2 regions of the Acidovorax sp. AC410 genome follow, and region 1 is predicted to be linked to the other one. Evidence: riboswitches for the same ligand, from Rfam matches in the RefSeq annotation. Region 1 holds a riboswitch; the other holds the start of a gene.
The links. A riboswitch is a leader RNA that binds a small molecule or an ion and turns the genes downstream of it on or off. The one in region 1 is predicted to bind thiamine pyrophosphate.
Positions count from the first base shown of each region.

Region 2: linked by a shared signal. The riboswitch ahead of AC0IZS_RS28695 (purine-cytosine permease family protein) and the one ahead of thiC (phosphomethylpyrimidine synthase ThiC) in region 1 are both predicted to bind thiamine pyrophosphate.

Region 1 is NZ_CEEDCG010000001.1:2,865,836-2,871,006, reverse strand. Features, by position in the region: gene thiC (phosphomethylpyrimidine synthase ThiC) at 113-2,008, opposite strand; TPP riboswitch at 2,124-2,247, opposite strand; gene AC0IZS_RS13360 (hypothetical protein) at 2,279-2,452, opposite strand; gene lpxC (UDP-3-O-acyl-N-acetylglucosamine deacetylase) at 2,463-3,386, opposite strand; gene AC0IZS_RS13350 (anti-sigma factor) at 3,444-4,178, opposite strand; gene AC0IZS_RS13345 (sigma-70 family RNA polymerase sigma factor) at 4,175-4,768, opposite strand; gene AC0IZS_RS13340 (DUF4384 domain-containing protein) at 4,765-5,171, opposite strand, start outside.
Region 2 is NZ_CEEDCG010000001.1:6,173,020-6,178,190, forward strand. Features, by position in the region: gene AC0IZS_RS28680 (hypothetical protein) at 285-629, opposite strand; gene AC0IZS_RS28685 (esterase-like activity of phytase family protein) at 706-1,890, opposite strand; gene AC0IZS_RS28690 (hypothetical protein) at 2,331-3,191, opposite strand; TPP riboswitch at 3,389-3,493, shown strand; gene AC0IZS_RS28695 (purine-cytosine permease family protein) at 3,608-4,894, shown strand; gene thiD (bifunctional hydroxymethylpyrimidine kinase/phosphomethylpyrimidine kinase) at 4,895-5,171, opposite strand, start outside.

The DNA.
Region 1 (5,171 bases):
ACCTATGGTGCGGGTGTGGGCGCGACTGTATGCGCCCATGCAGACTCCGCCCCAGAGGGTATGTACCTCCCCACTGCGCCCAACAGCCAAACTGCGAGGGCAGTAGCCGCGCTTATTTCAGCGGGTGGATGGGCACATACAACTCGCCACCGCCGCGCTGGAATTCCACGGCCTTGGCCTCCATGCCACTGGAAAGCGCTTCGCTCTCTGCCAGGCCCTTCTGCGCCGCGAATTCGCGCACTTCCTGCGTGATCTTCATCGAGCAGAACTTGGGCCCGCACATGGAGCAGAAATGCGCCACCTTGGCGCTGTCCTTGGGCAGGGTTTCGTCGTGGTATTCCTTGGCGGTCTCGGGGTCCAGGCCCAGGTTGAACTGGTCCTGCCAGCGGAAATCGAAGCGCGCCTGGCTCAGCGCATCGTCGCGCGCGCGAGATCCCGGGTGCCCCTTGGCCACGTCGGCCGCATGCGCGGCAATCTTGTAGGCGATGATGCCCTGCTTGACGTCGTCACGGTCGGGCAGGCCCAGGTGCTCCTTGGGCGTCACGTAGCACAGCATGGCGGTGCCCATCCAGCCGATCATCGCGGCACCGATGGCCGAGGCGATGTGGTCGTAGCCGGGCGCGATGTCGATGGTCAGCGGGCCGAGGGTGTAGAACGGCGCCTCGTGGCAGGTTTGGAGCTGCTCGGTCATGTTGGCCTGGATCATGTGCATGGGCACGTGGCCGGGGCCCTCGATCATGGTCTGCACATCGTGCTTCCAGGCCACCTGGGTGAGCTCGCCCAGCGTGTGCAGTTCGGCGAACTGGGCTTCGTCATTGGCGTCCGAGGCGCAGCCGGGGCGCAGGCCGTCGCCCAGGCTGAAGGACACGTCGTAGGCCTTCATGATGTCGCAGATGTCCTCGAAATGCTCGTACAGAAAACTCTCGCGGTGGTGTGCCATGCACCACTTGGCCATGATGGAGCCGCCGCGCGAGACGATGCCCGTGCGCCGCGCCGCCGTGAGGTGGATGTAGGCCAGGCGCACGCCAGCGTGGATGGTGAAGTAGTCCACGCCCTGCTCGGCCTGCTCGATCAAGGTGTCGCGAAAGATCGCCCAGGTCAGGTCCTCGGCCACGCCGCCGACCTTCTCGAGCGCCTGGTAGATGGGCACGGTGCCGATGGGCACCGGGCTGTTGCGCACGATCCAGTCGCGCGTGGTGTGGATGTTCTTGCCGGTGGACAGGTCCATCACGTTGTCGGCGCCCCAGCGGATGGCCCAGACCAGCTTTTCGACCTCTTCCTCGATGCTGGAGGTGACGGCCGAGTTGCCGATGTTGGCGTTGATCTTCACGAGGAAATTGCGCCCGATGGCCATGGGCTCCACCTCGGGGTGGTTGATGTTGGCCGGGATGATGGCGCGCCCGCGCGCCACCTCGTCGCGCACGAACTCGGGCGTGATGACCCGCGGAATGCTCGCACCCATGGGGTTGCCCGCCAGGCGGCGCTCGCGGCCGGCGTCGGCCTGGTACTGCGCCATCCACTCGCGCTTGCCGTTCTCGCGGATGGCCACGTACTCCATCTCGGGGGTGACGATGCCCTTTCTGGCGTAGTGCATCTGCGTCACGTTGGCACCGCTGCGCGCGCGCAGGGGCTTTCGCTGCAGGGCGGCCGCTTCGGCGCGCAACTGGGTCAGGCGCACTGCGTCCTCGCTCTTGCTGCCATCGTCGAGAGCCAGCGGGGCGCGGCCCTCGTAGTGCTCCACGTCGCCCCGGCCTGCGATCCAGCCGCCGCGCACGCTGGCCAGGCCGCGGCGCACGTCGATCACGGCGTCGGGGTCGGTGTAGGGGCCGGAGGTGTCGTAGACACTGACCTGTTCGCCGTTGGTCAGCGCGATATCGCGCACGGGCACGCGCAGTTCGGCATGCAGGTGGCCAGGCAGGTAGGCCTTGCGCGAGGCCGGGAAAGGCTCGCGCGTGGCGGCCAGCAGGTCGGCGAATTCTTCGCGGGCGAGGGGATCGGGTGCATTCATGGGGCGGGTCTCCAGTTCCGGTGGCAAAGGGAATTGCTCCGGAATGGACCTGCGCCCCGCACACGCGCCAGGGCGCATGTACAGCACACCCTGCGGGCCAGCAGGGGCGCGCACGGGCATGGAGGTCGGCTCTTCTTCCGCCGGTATGAACCGGATCAAGTTCGTCGGGTTCGCAGGCAGCCTGATTGTTGGTCAGACCCCTTGCATCTCAGCGCTTTCGCACACCCCGGAGCAGGTGCCAGTATATCGGTACCGGTCTGCAGTGGCGTTTCAGATGCGCCCGATGATCGCCACGGCGAAGAAAAACACAGCGGCGATGACAGTCCACTTGAGCACCACCAGCCCCCAGCGCTTGTAGTGGGCCTGGCCCGTGCCCGCGTAGAACGCGAACGACACAGCCGCTGCCAGCAGCAGCGCCATGACGGCCCAGCGAAAAAGCAGCATGGGGATGCGCCTACCAGGCGCGCGCAGGCTGCGCAAAGCCGCGCGGTGCCTGGCGCTCATCCTCGAAGGTGACTTCCTCCCAGGCATCGGGCTGGGACAGCAGCTCGCGCAGCAGCAGGTTGTTCATCGCATGGCCCGAGCGGAAGGCGCTGTAGGCCGCCAGCAAAGGCTTGCCGATGATGTACAGGTCGCCCATGGCGTCGAGGATCTTGTGCTTGACGAACTCGTCATCGTAGCGCAGCCCGTCGCTGTTGAGCACCTTGTAGTCGTCCATCACGATGGCGTTGTCCAGCCCGCCGCCCAGGGCCAGGCCGTTGGAGCGCATCATCTCCACGTCACGCGTGAAACCGAAGGTGCGCGCCCGCGCGATGTCGCGGCTGTAGTTGCCCTCACCCAGGTCGAACTCGACGCGCTGGCCGGTGGAGTCCACCGCAGGGTGGTCGAAATCGATCTCGAAGCTCAGCTTGTAGCCATGGTAGGGCACGAGGCGCGCCCACTTGGCCTGGGCACCGCTGCCCTCGCGCACCTCCACCGGGCGCTTCACACGGATGAAGCGCTTGGGGGCTTTCTGCAGCTCGATCCCCGCGCTTTGCAAGAGGAACACGAAGGACGACGACGAGCCGTCGAGGATGGGCACCTCTTCGGCCGTGATGTCCACATACAGGTTGTCGAGCCCCAGCCCGGCGCACGCCGACATGAGGTGCTCCACGGTATGCACCTTGGCGCTGCCGACCCCGATGGTGGAGGCCAGGCGCGTGTCCGTCACGGCATCGGCACGGATCGGGATGTCCACCGGCTGGGGCAGATCGACCCGGCGGAACACGATGCCGGTGTCGGGCTGCGCAGGCCGCAGGGTCAGCTCGACCCTCTGGCCACTGTGCAGCCCCACGCCGACGGCGCGGGTCAAGGTCTTGAGGGTGCGTTGCTGGAGCATCCCCCGATTGTAAAAGGGTGGGCCCGTCCCTGCTTGCCGCAAGACCATGGCAAGGCCTTACGGTACCCGCCACAGTTTCCCGCAAAGGCCCCGGTACACATAGGCGCTGGAGGGCGTTGCGGGGCTGCTGCCCTCTCGCTCCACGCTCACCGCCAGCTCCACCGCCTTGGCAAACACGGTTTCAGATGGGGCACCCAGTTGCAGGTGCACGAACGCCCCTTGCGGCAGCGGCGCCACGGGGCTTGCCTTGCCCGCTGCATCCAGCGACCACAGGTACAGCACCTGGCCGGCAGGCACGGGCACGGCCGCCACGCGCTTGATGTCTACCGTGCGGCCCTGCCGCAGGCTGGAGACGATGAGCCCTGGGCGCCCGTCGGACAGGCCCAGCACCCCCACATAGCTTTCGGGCAGTTGGGTGGAGGCCGGTGCATCCGGCCCGCCGTGCTGCGCCTGCCAGAGCGACGGCAGCAGCACCCCCACCATCAGGCCCAGCGCCAAGGCGCCCGCCGGGGCTGGCTGCAGCAACCTTTTCCACCACGGCACCCGCGCCCCAGGGGCAGGAAACCCCAGGCGTTGCTCGATGGCGCGCCAGGTAGCGGGTGCCGGCGCCTGGGGTGGCAGGGCCAGCAGCGAGGGCGCCATGCGCTCGTTCCAGCGCGCCACGGCTTCGGCCAGATCGGGCCGCCGCACGAGCAGCTTCTCGAAGCGGCGGCGGGCGCCCCCCTGCAGCGTGCCCAGGGCGTACTCGCCTGCCAGCAGGTCCACGAGCCGGGGGTTCTGGTGCCATGTCATGCGCAGGACTCCATGCAGTCGCGCAGGCGCGCCAGGCTGCGGCGCATCCAGGCCTTGACCGTGCCCAGGGGGCGGGCCAGGCGCTGGGCCAGCTCGGCATGGGTGAGCCCTTCGTAGTAGACCAGCAGCAGCGCGCTGCGCGGCTCGCTGTCGATCTGGCCCATGCAGCGGCCCAGGCGCGAGCCATCCTCCTCGGCCAGCAGCAGCTCCAGCGGCGAGCCGCCTTCGGCTGCGGCATCGTGTACCTGTTCCTCGCCATCGGCATCGCGCCAGTGCAGCGGCGTTTCGGGGCGGCGCTTGCGCAATGCGTCGATGGCCCGGTTGCGCGTGACCACGCACAGCCACGACAGGCTCAGCGCCTGCCCGGGTGCACCGGTCTGCGGCCGGTTCCACAGGTGCACGAAGACCTCCTGCAGCACGTCTTCGGCCAGGGCCCGATCCTGCACCACGCGCACGGCCACCGCCAGCAGGCGGCTGGCCACCAGCTGGTACAGGCGCTGGAAGGCCGATGTGTCGCGCAGCACCACGCGCGACAGCAGCTGCGCCACGGCGTCGGGCAGCTCATCGGCGGGCAATGCAACAGCAGTCATCGTGGCACCGCGAAGAGCTGCACGGGCATGCCCGAAGCCTGTGCGAAACCGGCACGGATCTCGTCGAACGTGCCGACGCGGATGTCCTCGAAATCACCCCAGCGCAGCGGCGGCGGCAGGTCGCCATAGACCTCGCTGGGCGCATGCAGGCAGGCGTATTCGGCTGCGGGGTTGAGCACGAAGCGCTCGTTGCCCGGCAGGCGCTGCGGCTTGCCCGGCACCATGCGCGGGTCGCGCGTGAAGCGGTTGGGAAAGATGCGCTGGATGCGCCGCGTCACCGGGTCCTGCGAGTAGCAGTACACATAGCCTGGGCGCAGCACCGCAATGTCCAGGCTGGCGCTGCCGCGCTGCGGTGCCCCCAGCGCCACGGCAAGGGCCGCAACCTCGGGCGCCGCAACGGGTG
Region 2 (5,171 bases), 3.3 Mb from region 1:
TGGTGGTTCTTCTTTCCCCGCAGCAGCAGCTGCATCCAGCCGGCATGGCCCCAGTCCGATGGCCAAACCCCGGGGAGAGACGATGGGCGATTTCCATGGTGATTTCAGGGGCCAGGGTCACGGCGCCAAGGGTGGCAGCGCATGGGAGTCCGGCAGGTGGTTCAGTGTGCAAGGGGAAGCGCGCAACAGCCATGTGCGCGTGGCTCAAGGCGGCCAGGGTGGCCGCCGGCGAGTGAAAAGCCGCGTCGGGTCGAGCGAAGGGGTGCCGGCCGTGGGCCGGGTGCTCAGGCGAGGATGCCTGGGGCTTTTGGCGGCTTGTGCGGCGGCGCAAGCGCCACGGAGGGCGTGCGCACCAGGGCCAGCGGAATCAGGCCCCTGGCCGCAGCCGTGCCGGTACCAGCCAGCGCCGTGGGCTGCAGCAGGTCCGGAAAATCCTGCCGGTCATCGAGCAGGGCATGGTCGTCCGCATCGGAGTTGGCTCCGGGCGCCTCGTGCGCCGGTGCGCTCTGGCTCAGTACGGCCAGGTCCTGCGGCTCGAACGATGGCAGGGGTTTGCTGGAACCGACGACGGAAATCCCCACGCACAGCAGAAAGTGCAGGAGGAAGACGGCGACAAGGCTCCGAAACATGGTGATCGATTATAGGCAGCATGGCGGGCCTCCCAGGCCCGCCATGCATTCACATCGCGATCGGCAATGACCCAGATCAAGGAAGCACTTCAAACACCAGGTACTGGTTGCGGTCGGTCTGCGAATCCGCCGTGGGGAAGTTGTCGTCCGCCACCACGACCAGCGAATCGCGGCCATTGGCCAGCTTGGGGCCGAAGGTGATGCCTTCCAGGTTGGCGATGCCGCCGAGCGAGCCCTTCAAGGTCTCGAAATCGAGCACCAGTCGCTTGGTGACCGGCGTGTAGCTGGCACCGGCCAGTGCGGAGGTGGCCAGCACATTGGTGGCATTGGCGGTGTTGATCTCGTACAGACGCGCCTGGTTGCCCACCACGCCGACCGAGAAGCTGCGCTCCAGCACCAGGAAGCGCGTGGCGCTCAGGGCCAGGATTTCCGTCGCGCCGCTGACCGTGAACTGGTCCGCCGGCACAGGCACGGCTTGCACCTTGTCCACGGGGTAGGCGTACTGCGCCACGGCGGCGCCGGTGCTGCGGTCGAACATCGTGATGCGCGAGACGCTGCCGGCGGTGGTGGTCGATGCCGGGCCATCCTGCAGCAGCGCGCCCTCCATCAGCACGGCCGCCCGGCTGTTGTCGGGCGTGAAGGCGATGCCCTCGAAGGCCAGGTTGCCGCGCGGACCGGTGTTGTCGGCCGACATGCGGAGCATCGCAGGGATCTGGTACTCGCGCACATGCGTGCCGTCAGGCCGGATTTCGCGGATGAAGGGGTCGATGATGCGCGCGGCGCTCGTGCCCGAGGCCAGCGTGCGGTCGCCCTCGCTGACCCAGACATAGTTGCCCGTGGCGCGGTCGATGCGCACCGACTCGGGGTCGGCCACCAGCGGATCGGGCACCTTGGGGTACACCGCGCCGCCCGGTTGCTTCATGCTGAAGGTCGAGAGGAACTGCACGCCGCCAAAGCTGCTGGTGTCGTAGTTCAGGCGCACGGTGTACATGCGCGGCGCATTCGCCGAATCGGTCGTCGTGCGGTCATCCGACAGCAGGATGAACTGGTTGCTCTTCTCGTCGTAGTCGATGCCCGAGATGCCGCCGACCACCGTGCCCTGGTACTCCATGCGGCGCGGCAGGATCTGCTGGCCGATGAGGCGCAGGGAACCGACGCTGCGCTCGCCGTTGCTGCTGTCATCGCTGCCGCCACAGGCGGCGAGCAGTGCGGTGGCGGCGCACACGGCGCCCATGGTCCAGATGCTGCGAAGAACTGTCATTGTGGTTTTCCCCCGTGAGTGAAGCCGGGGAGTCTAGGGAGGGCGTATGACAGAACGGAGACCGCCGAACGGCAGATGGCGCCCCTGCAATGTCTGCAAGGCAGGAAAGCGATGCTAAATTTGCGGCAACCAAAAGGATCCCTGTGCCGCTCTTGAGACTCTCGTGTGCCAGTTGCTCAGCCCCACTTGAGATCAGCGAGGATCTGGAGCGTTTCGCCTGCGGCTACTGTGGAACCGAACAGATCGTCAAACGCGCCGGTGGCGCCTTCTGGCTGAAAAAAATCGAGACAGCTGTCCGGGACGTGCAAAAGGGCACGGACCGCACGGCTGCGGAGCTGGCCCTGGTGCGGCTGGAGCGTGAGCTGGAAGCAGCCCAGGAAAGCAAGGCAGAACTGGTACGTGAAGCGCAGACAAAGCGCCACATGGCCCAGGCCGGACGGCTAATGCACTGCCTTATCCCCTTCCTGGCTGTGTTCCTGATAGGCCCCTTCATCATCCTCCTGCTCAACGAAACGTTCACCGGCTTGCCTGTCTTTTTCTGGCTTGTGGCTTGTGTGGGTGTCCCGGTGCTCGCTTTCCGGTCGATCAAGATGCCCCCCATCGGTATTCAGTCGGCACTGGCGGAGATCGACGCGCGAATCGCGCAAATCCAGGAGCGCATTGGGATGAACCGTGCCGTTCTGGATGCGCCGCCGGCCTGACGGTGTGCCGAGGCCGTGAGCGCCATGGCCGCAGCAAGCCGGCAGCGTGTCCAGAATGCGCCGGTTCGCCGTGATGTGCGCTCGAACCTTGTCGATCTGCTCGTCCAGGTGCTCCGTCTCTTGCACCAGATCGAACTTCGGCAGCTTGGTCTTCCGATAGACCAGGGCCGGGGTCCCGACCGCTACGATCCAAAACACCACAATCTGCAGGGCATTGCCCAGCGTTGACGTCGGATTGATCGGGCTGACAAACATCGCCCAGAGGATCACGACGCTCACCGTGGCGATGATGGCCACCGTGCGTCGACTGCTTTTGGCTTCCTCCAACCGCGACTGCACCCGATGCAGCACTTGGGCCCTCTGCTCCATGAGTTCATCGAGCTCACGGTTCAAACGGGGCATGGCCAATTCCGCGGCCGTTCGATCAGTGCCCCTTTGCACGGCGCTGATCGCCGCCTCCAGCTTGCGCGTTGACACCACCCCGCCCGAGCGCTCAACGATCTGCGCCGTCCCGCAGTAGCTGCAGGTGAATCGCTCCAGATCCGCACGCACCTCCAGCGGCGCAGAACAGTTTGCACAAGACAAGGTCAACAACGGCACAACGACACCCTCCTTTGAATCGCTCGAATTTACCATCCGCGACCGAATGTAAAAGCACCCAAATGGCGCAGATGGTCAATGGAAATGCATGCAACCTGCGCATCCTCGGCAAGCCCGTCCGGCCCCGATGAAGTACCCCGCGCAGACCCAGACCGGCCCGCCAAAACGCGGGCCGGTCTGCTTCTGGCGATAGAATCGCGCCCAGCTAGGGGTGCCGAAGCCGGGAAACCGTCGGAGGCTGAGAGAGTCCCTTTGAACCTGATTGAGATCATCCTCGCGCAGGGAAGCAGTTCGCATACGCCATACCTGGCGCTCCGCTACCCATGCACATGGGGCTGGTGCGTTGGGGTCCAGCCAGTACGCTGCCGACCCTGCTCTGTCGTCCATCCATTGATTGAACGGAGAGCCCAACCACCATGTCTGCCCACGTTTCCACATCTGCCGCCGCACCCGCCAACGAGGCGCTGGCGCCGGTTTCCCCCGAGCACCGCGTCTTCCAGTGGCATGACCATGCCTCGCTCTGGTTCAGCCTGGGCGTGGGCCTTCTGGTCATGCAGGTAGGCAGCTACCTCATGCCCGCCCTGGGCACCAAGGAGGCCTTGATCGCCATCGTCGCCGGCTCCATCGTGGGCGCGGGCCTGCTGGGCTGGGTGGCCAAGCTGGGCTGCGACAGCGGGCTGGCGAGCGCCGGGCTGATGCATGCGGTCTACGGCCGCACCTTTGCCAGCCTGCCCATCATTCTCAACATCGTGCAGTTGGTGGGCTGGGGCACGTTCGAACTGGTGGTGATGAGCGAGGCGACGGTGGCCATCGGCCGCCAGTCGGGCAGCATGGCCGGCACGCAGTGGCCGGTGCTGGCCACGCTGCTGTGGGGCGGCGTGGTGATGCTGCTGATCAGCGCCTCCATGGTGCAACTGGTGCGCAAGCTGATTGCGCGTGTGGCCCTGCCGCTGGTGGTGCTGTCGCTGCTGTGGCTGAGCTGGCAGTTCCTGTCGCTGGCCCATGCCCAGGGCTTCGATCAACTGTGGAACCGCCCGGGTGCCGGTGGCATGGGCGTGCTGCCCGCACTCGACCTGGTGATCGCCATGCCGATCTCGTGGCTGCCGCTGGTGGCCGACTATGCGCGCCATGGCAAGAACGGGGGATCGGCGCTGCGCGGCACCTGGCTGGGTTACGCGCTGGCCAACATGTGGTGCTACACGCTCGGTGTGCTGGTGGCCCTGACCCTGCCGAGCAAGGACCTGGTGCAGGCCCTGCTGCTGGCCCAGGGCGGGCTGATCGCGCTGTCGCTGATCCTGATCGACGAGGTGGACAACGCCTATGGCGATGCCTATTCGGGCGCCGTGTCGGCCCACAGCCTGCACCCGCGCTGGGGCGTGCGCCGCTGGGGCATGGCCATGGCGGCCGGCTGCACTGCATTGGCCCTGGTGCTGCCCATGCACAGCCTGGAGCCCTTCCTGCTGCTGCTCAGCTCGGTGTTCGTGCCGCTGTTCGGCGTGATCCTCGGCCGCCTGGCCTTTGGCACCAACGCCCCGGCGCTGCTGCAGCACGCACCCCGGATCAACTGGCTGCCCGTGGCCATCTGGCTCGTGGGCATTGCGGTGTACCACCTGGCGCCGCTGGTGTTGCCGGGCGCGGGCTCTGCCCTGCCCGCGCTGGTGTTCAGCTTCGGCCTGGCCTGGGCAACACGGCCCAAAGCCTGATCAGAACACCCGCTGCGCCACCGGCGCATAGCCATGGTTCAGCGGACCATGGCCGCCACCGGTGACCACATGCGCCCCTGCGGAAATGGCACCCAGAATGTAGGCACGCGCACTCTCCACTGCCTGCTGCAGCGGCAGGCCCAGTGCCAGCTGCGCTGCGATGGCGGACGACAGCGTGCAGCCCGTGCCATGGCCGTTGTGCGTGGCGATGCGGGCCGACTGCAGGCGGTGGCCAGGGTGACCTGGGGTGGCCAGCATGTCCACCACCCAGTCACCG